One region of the Lysinibacillus sp. FSL K6-1151 genome, then DNA from elsewhere that is predicted to be linked to it. Evidence: a T-box and tRNA genes for the amino acid it is inferred to sense, from the RefSeq annotation. Region 1 holds a T-box; the other holds one or more tRNA genes.

What was found. The T-box of region 1 lies ahead of MHI04_RS15725 (valine--tRNA ligase). A T-box ahead of a tRNA ligase gene usually reads a tRNA of that ligase, here a tRNA-Val.
Region 2: it encodes a tRNA-Val, which carries the amino acid that the T-box ahead of MHI04_RS15725 (valine--tRNA ligase) is inferred to sense. The anticodon was not compared.

What each region holds. Positions count from the first base shown of each region.
Region 1 covers NZ_CP152040.1:3,267,634-3,271,045, forward strand. Annotated here, with positions in the region: gene MHI04_RS15725 (valine--tRNA ligase) at 1-1,894, opposite strand, end outside; T-box leader at 1,976-2,234, opposite strand; gene MHI04_RS15730 (hypothetical protein) at 2,336-2,530, shown strand; gene MHI04_RS15735 (hypothetical protein) at 2,507-3,271, opposite strand; gene MHI04_RS15740 (SRPBCC family protein) at 3,353-3,412, opposite strand, start outside.
Region 2 covers NZ_CP152040.1:4,421,572-4,424,983, reverse strand. Annotated here, with positions in the region: gene MHI04_RS21470 (acyl--CoA ligase) at 1-670, opposite strand, end outside; tRNA gene MHI04_RS21465 (tRNA-Asn) at 940-1,016, shown strand; tRNA gene MHI04_RS21460 (tRNA-Glu) at 1,130-1,204, shown strand; tRNA gene MHI04_RS21455 (tRNA-Val) at 1,261-1,336, shown strand; tRNA gene MHI04_RS21450 (tRNA-Tyr) at 1,352-1,435, shown strand; tRNA gene MHI04_RS21445 (tRNA-Gln) at 1,450-1,524, shown strand; tRNA gene MHI04_RS21440 (tRNA-Lys) at 1,537-1,609, shown strand; gene rocF (arginase) at 1,795-2,700, shown strand; gene sigW (RNA polymerase sigma factor SigW) at 2,834-3,397, shown strand; gene MHI04_RS21425 (anti-sigma factor) at 3,411-3,412, shown strand, end outside.

The DNA.
Region 1 (3,412 bases):
CAAATTCATAACGTTCTGCAAGAGAAGTTACACGTTCAATCGTTTCATTTAAGCGTGTTAAGATCCATTTGTCAGCAACGGATTTTTCACCTGTTAAGTCGATTTCATCATAGGTCATACCGTCCATATTCATAAGTGCGAAACGTGATGCATTCCAAATCTTATTGGCAAAATTCCATACTGCCTCTACTTTTTCAGTTGTATAGCGTAAATCTTGACCAGGTGATGAACCAGTCGCTAGGAAATAGCGTAAAGAGTCTGCACCGTATTGCTCAATAACATCCATTGGATCTACACCATTACCAAGTGACTTACTCATTTTACGACCTTCGCCATCACGTACTAAACCGTGAATTAACACATCTTTAAATGGGCGTTGACCTGTAAATTCAAGACCTTGGAAAATCATGCGAGATACCCAGAAGAAAATAATATCATATCCCGTTACTAATGTGCTGGTTGGGTAATAACGTTTATATTCTTCATTTGCCTCATCTGGCCAGCCCATTGTAGAAAACGGCCAGAGCGCAGAAGAGAACCAAGTATCGAGTACATCTTCATCTTGCGTCCAATTTTCGGAATCAGTTGGGGCTTCTTTTCCTACGTAAACTTCGCCTGTTTCATTATGATACCAAGCTGGGATTTGATGGCCCCACCATAATTGACGAGAAATACACCAATCACGGATATTCTCCATCCAACGAGAATATGTGTTTTCAAAACGAGCTGGGACAAAGTTTACTTTCCCTTCTTCATCTTTTTGAAGCTCGAGGGAAGTGTCAGCAAGTGGTTGCATTTTAACGAACCATTGTGCTGAAAGGTATGGCTCAACAACAGCACCAGAACGTTCAGAGTGACCTACTGAATGCATATGCTCTTCAATACGAATCAGCACGCCTGCTTCTTGTAAATCAGCAACAATTTGCTTACGGCATTCAAAACGATCCATCCCTTTATATTTGCCAGCAAGATCATTCATTGTACCGTCTTCATTCATCACAAGAATGCGCTCTAGGTTGTGACGATTTCCAACTTCAAAGTCGTTCGGATCATGGGCTGGTGTCATTTTTACAACTCCAGTACCAAATTCCTTATCAACATAGTCATCAGCTACAATCGGAATTTCACGACCTACAATCGGTAAAATAACTGTTTTACCAATTAAATGCTGATAGCGCTCATCGTTCGGGTGAACAGCTACCCCAGAGTCACCGAGCATTGTTTCAGGACGTGTTGTAGCAACTTCTACATATCCTGAGCCATCCGCTAAAGGATATTTCATATGATAGAATGCACCTTGCACATCCTGATAAATTACCTCAATATCAGATAATGCTGTTTTCGCTGCTGGATCCCAGTTGATAATACGTTCGCCACGGTAAATTAAACCTTTTTCATATAACTCAACAAAAACTGTTTTAACTGCATCTGAAAGACCTTTATCTAGTGTGAAACGTTCACGTGTGTAGTCTAAACCAAGGCCAAGCTTTGCCCATTGATCACGAATATGTCCAGCATATTCTTCTTTCCATTCCCATGTTTTTTCAAGGAATTTTTCACGGCCTAAATCATAACGTGTAATATTATCCTCACGCAGTTTTGCTTCTACTTTTGCTTGTGTTGCGATCCCTGCATGGTCCATACCTGGTAACCAAAGGGCATCATAGCCTTGCATGCGTTTCATACGAGTAAGGATATCTTGTAATGTTGTATCCCAAGCATGCCCAAGATGTAATTTACCTGTTACGTTCGGTGGTGGAATAACGATGGAATAAGGCTTTTTCCCACTTTCAGGCTGTGCCTCGAAAAATTTCCCTTGTAACCACCATTCATAGCGACCGGCTTCAATGGACTGTGGGTCATATTTAGTTGGCATTGAAATGTTTTCTGTCATCTTGACTCCTCCTATTGTTTGAAGACTATTGGTAAAGAAATGCTGTTCATTTTTTTACCCAATAAAAAAACTCCTCTCGTCTAAAAGGACGAAGGAGTTTTAATTCGCGGTACCACCTTTAATTCCAGCAGCGGTTAAGATCAATGCTAAATGACACATTTTCTCAGCCTTCCCTACTGGCTCTTAATTCGGTAACGGTGTTTAACCGGCTTTAACTACTGTTAGTTCACTAAAGCTGCTCAAGGGCTACCTTCAATTAAGTACAAATAGAAACTTCTCAGCTACCGTTTCCTCTCTGAAAATGTAGACATAATTTACTCTTCCCTATCATAGCATCTGTATTTGATTTTCCTTATTGTACCGCAGAATCGTGTCATTTTTCAAGTGATTTAGTCATCTTTTAGTAAGAGTAAAGTAAATAGAAAAGGAAGTGACAATTCAATGCGTCGACGCAAGTATAACCCTTGGCTTTTACCACCTTGGCTACGACAAGTTCGTTTTTATTGTAGAACCATTATTGTGCCAATTTGTGCTTTTCAGTTTATCCGTGTCATTATTGTGCCAACATCAGGCGATTTAGTCTTCTTATTGCTCCTACTACTTCTCTGCTATTTACTTTTGAAAGACATCATTTGAAACACGGACTTTAAGCGGTGTATATTCTTCTGTTAGGTCCCAAATCATGGAAGGCACTTCATGCCAAGTGCTGGATTCACGTACAACAATATGGCTTGAGGATTCTCTCATTACTATCTTTTGGTCAACTGTTGTAGAGGTCTCTTGGCGTGAAGCTGCTGCTACTGCGGTAGGTTGTTTCACTTGAACACTTTCCTCGATCACAGCCATTTTTTCTTCTTGATCGAAAGCATGGGCCATTAGGTGTGGATTGTCTAAAGTATCATTTTCAACAACAGGTTCATATTCGTTAAAAATACTTGTAACTGTCCACTCAAGCTGACACATCTGATTCGACAGACTAGGGCGAATATCTTTGACCATTAAATCTTTGACATCCGATTCTTTTGGTAAATCCACATGTAAAGGGACAGCATACTCAAAATAACCAGTATCTCCTTGGACATCAAGGGCATCAATTGTAATTAAATTATCATCACCTGTAAATGCTTGCATATCTTGAAAATCAAAACGAACATGTGCCGTAATATGGTAGATGCCCATTAATCGAAGTGAATCCTCTAACTGCATGGCTTGCCACTGTGGTTTAATTTGTACAGCAGCTAATTCTGTTGGGCAACCATATCCAGGAAAACAAAATGTTTCTCGCATATTCCAAGTTTTTTGTTCGATAATAATCCCTCCCTTTGCATCATATGACGATTTAAAGGATAGTATGCTAGGGTGTTTCAAGTTGAACATAATTATAAATAGATACTACTAGAAAAATGGCATGCTAGAATATTACTTCTAGCATGCCATTTTCATGGATGTTCTTATCATTTAAACATTGACTAATTTAATTTTATTAGCTACACGATCTGTTAGCATTTGTGTTGCCTT
Region 2 (3,412 bases), 1.2 Mb from region 1:
CAGGAGCTGCTGTAGCCCATACTAAGTCGCCTTCACGTACGCAGAGCCATTTTGAAGCAGCTGTTCGAATATGCGCATATCCCCAGCCATGTGAATGTACTACACCTTTAGGTTTCCCAGTTGTCCCAGATGTATAGGAAAGGAACGCCATGTCATCACGTTTAGTAGCTACTGCTGTAAATGTAGTTGGCTGTGTGCTTGCCAGTACATCTAAAGAAGCCCAATCGCCTTTTGCAGTACCAATAACTAATTTGTTCTTTAATGTGTCTACAGTAGAAGAAATTTGGTCAACCTCACCTGTAAATGCTTCATAGGCAATAACTGCACTAGCAGAAGAGTGCTCCATGCGATATTCTAAGTCACTTGCACGTAGCATTTCTGAACATGAAATAGGCACGATGCCAGCCTTTAAACAGCCAAGAAAAACAAAATAGGCTTCTGGTAGGCGAGGAATAATAACTAGAACGCGATCTCCCTTTCGAAGTCCTGTCTCTGTAAAAGCATTTGCGTATTGATTCATTTTTTGGACAAGCTCTACATAGGAAACTGTTCGTCTCTCTTGTTGCGTATTTAACCAGCGTATTGCTTGGCGATCACTATCTTGTGAAAACTTTTCTAATTCCTCTGTGATATTATAAAATTCAGGTGCAATTAAATCATTTGTTACCATCCGAATATTCCTCCCCCAAGAAATTTGATAGAAAATTCTTAAAACTATTTTTATTTTAACAATTGCAATAATATACAGCAAGAATATTTAGCACGCAAAATAGAAATATTAGATTTAATAGAGAACTATTATGCTTTTGGATTAATTTTTAAACCTACTTCGACAAAAAATATAAAAATTTTCATAAAATATGTTGCATAATTTATAATGCTTGCTATAATAATAAATGTACTTAAGAGGTTGTCTAAAACCGAAGTGAATAGTATCGTTCCGAAGTAGCTCAGTTGGTAGTAGCACCTGACTGTTAATCAGGTTGTCGCAGGTTCGAGTCCTGCCTTCGGAGCCATTTTTTTGCCCATTTTTAAGAAGCTGTTATACATAAAAAAAGTTATAAAAAAGTATTGCAACTATTAAGAAATGATGTTATTATAAATCTTGTCTTGTTTGAGACGTGATACTGGCCCCTTGGTCAAGTGGTTAAGACACCGCCCTTTCACGGCGGTAACACGGGTTCGAATCCCGTAGGGGTCACCATTTAAAACATAGGCTTTATAAAGAAAAATAAACTGTGATATAACACCTGTTTCTATGGAGGATTAGCTCAGCTGGGAGAGCATCTGCCTTACAAGCAGAGGGTCGGCGGTTCGAGCCCGTCATCCTCCACCATTATTGTGTTATTTCGGAGGGGTAGCGAAGTGGCTAAACGCGGCGGACTGTAAATCCGCTCCTTAGGGTTCGGCGGTTCGAATCCGTCCCCCTCCACCAGTTTTATAAATGATTGGGGTATAGCCAAGCGGTAAGGCAACGGATTTTGATTCCGTCATGCCTAGGTTCGAATCCTAGTACCCCAGCCATTTTTCTTTGATGAGCCATTAGCTCAGTTGGTAGAGCATCTGACTTTTAATCAGAGGGTCGAAGGTTCGAGTCCTTCATGGCTCACTTTTTTAGAATAAAGTATATTCAAAAGTGTTATAATAACTATAGATAACTAATCTCTTACTGAAAACAGTAGGAGATTTTTTTATGTTATCAAAAATTGAATAAATATGCACTTTTTTGTCTAGTTGAGCCAAGTGGTATCTAGGCTTTACAATAATATTATAACTTTTAGGGGGTATAAAAACATGAATAAATTTAATATTTCTATTATTGGAGTACCAACAGACTATGGACAAACACGTCGTGGCGTAGATATGGGGCCAAGCGCGATTCGCTATGCAGGCGTTGTGGAACGTTTGGAGGCTATTGGACATGAAGTACAAGACCAAGGGGATATTCGTGTCAGTCAAAAACTTGCAGACGCACCTGTCGATGAGAAATTACTGAATTTAGAGGAAGTTGTAGATGTTAGCACGGCTTTAGCTAATAGCGTGCATGAAGTAGTAGAACAAAATAAGTTCCCACTTGTATTTGGTGGAGACCATAGTATTGCTATTGGCACACTAGCTGGATTAGGTGAGCATTATAAAAATCTTGGCGTTATTTGGTATGATGCTCATGCAGATTTAAATACACCTGAAACAACACCATCTGGCAACATCCATGGGATGCCATTAGCAGTTAGTATTGGACTAGGTCATGAGCGATTAGTGCAAATTCGTAATTATGCACCGAAAATTAAACCAGAGAACGTTATTATTATCGGAGCTCGTTCAGTAGATCCTGGTGAGCGTGAGTTAATTCGTCAACAAGGGATTAAAGTATATACAATGCACGAGATTGATCGACTTGGTATGACGCGTGTCATGGAAGATGCACTTGCTTACTTGAAAGAACGTAATGTTGATGGATTACATCTATCACTTGATTTAGATGGCTTAGATCCGCTTTACACGCCAGGAGTTGGTACACCCGTTCCTGGAGGAATTACGTATCGAGAAAGTCATTTAGCAATGGAAATGTTACAAGAATCAGGGATGCTAACATCAGCAGAGTTTGTAGAAGTAAACCCAATTTTAGATGAGAAGAATACAACAGCAAATGTGGCTGTTGCATTAATGGGATCTTTATTCGGAGAGACACTAGTTTAAAGAAAATTTGACAAAAAATTGCCTGTTGCCACATTGCATAAAAATCTTTTGTTATAATTGAATTAAAACGAAACTTTTCTTATCGATGGGTCGTATAGTATAAGACAGTTGTAAAGGTGGAGAAGTCAACACAATGGATGCGTTAGTAAACAAGAGAATAAAACAAGTGCTTAAAGGCGATCAAAACGCATTTGCCGATATTGTGAGTCTCTATCAGCACAAACTGTACCAAGTATGCTATCGAATGTTAGGCAACAAACAAGAGTCTGAAGACATTGCTCAAGAAGCTTTTGTGCGTGCTTATATGAATTTGCATACTTTTGATCAGAAAAGAAAGTTTTCGACGTGGCTTTATCGCATAGCGACAAACCTCTGCATTGACCGTATTCGCAAAAAGAAACCGGATTATTATTTAGATGCAGAAGTAGCTGGTACAGAAGGGCTTGATATGTATTCGCAAATCGCAGCAGACGACCAGCTACCAGAGGAGCAGTTAGAGCAAATGGAGCTGCAAGATCGCATTCAATATGAAATTGGACGATTGCCGGATAAATACCGTTCGGTTATAGTATTGAAATATATAGAAGAGTTATCGTTACAAGAGATTAGCGAGATTTTAGATATGCCGCTTGGAACGGTGAAAACGAGGATTCACCGCGGACGTGAGGCATTACGTAAGCAATTAAACAATCTGTAGGAGGGGGAGCGTCAT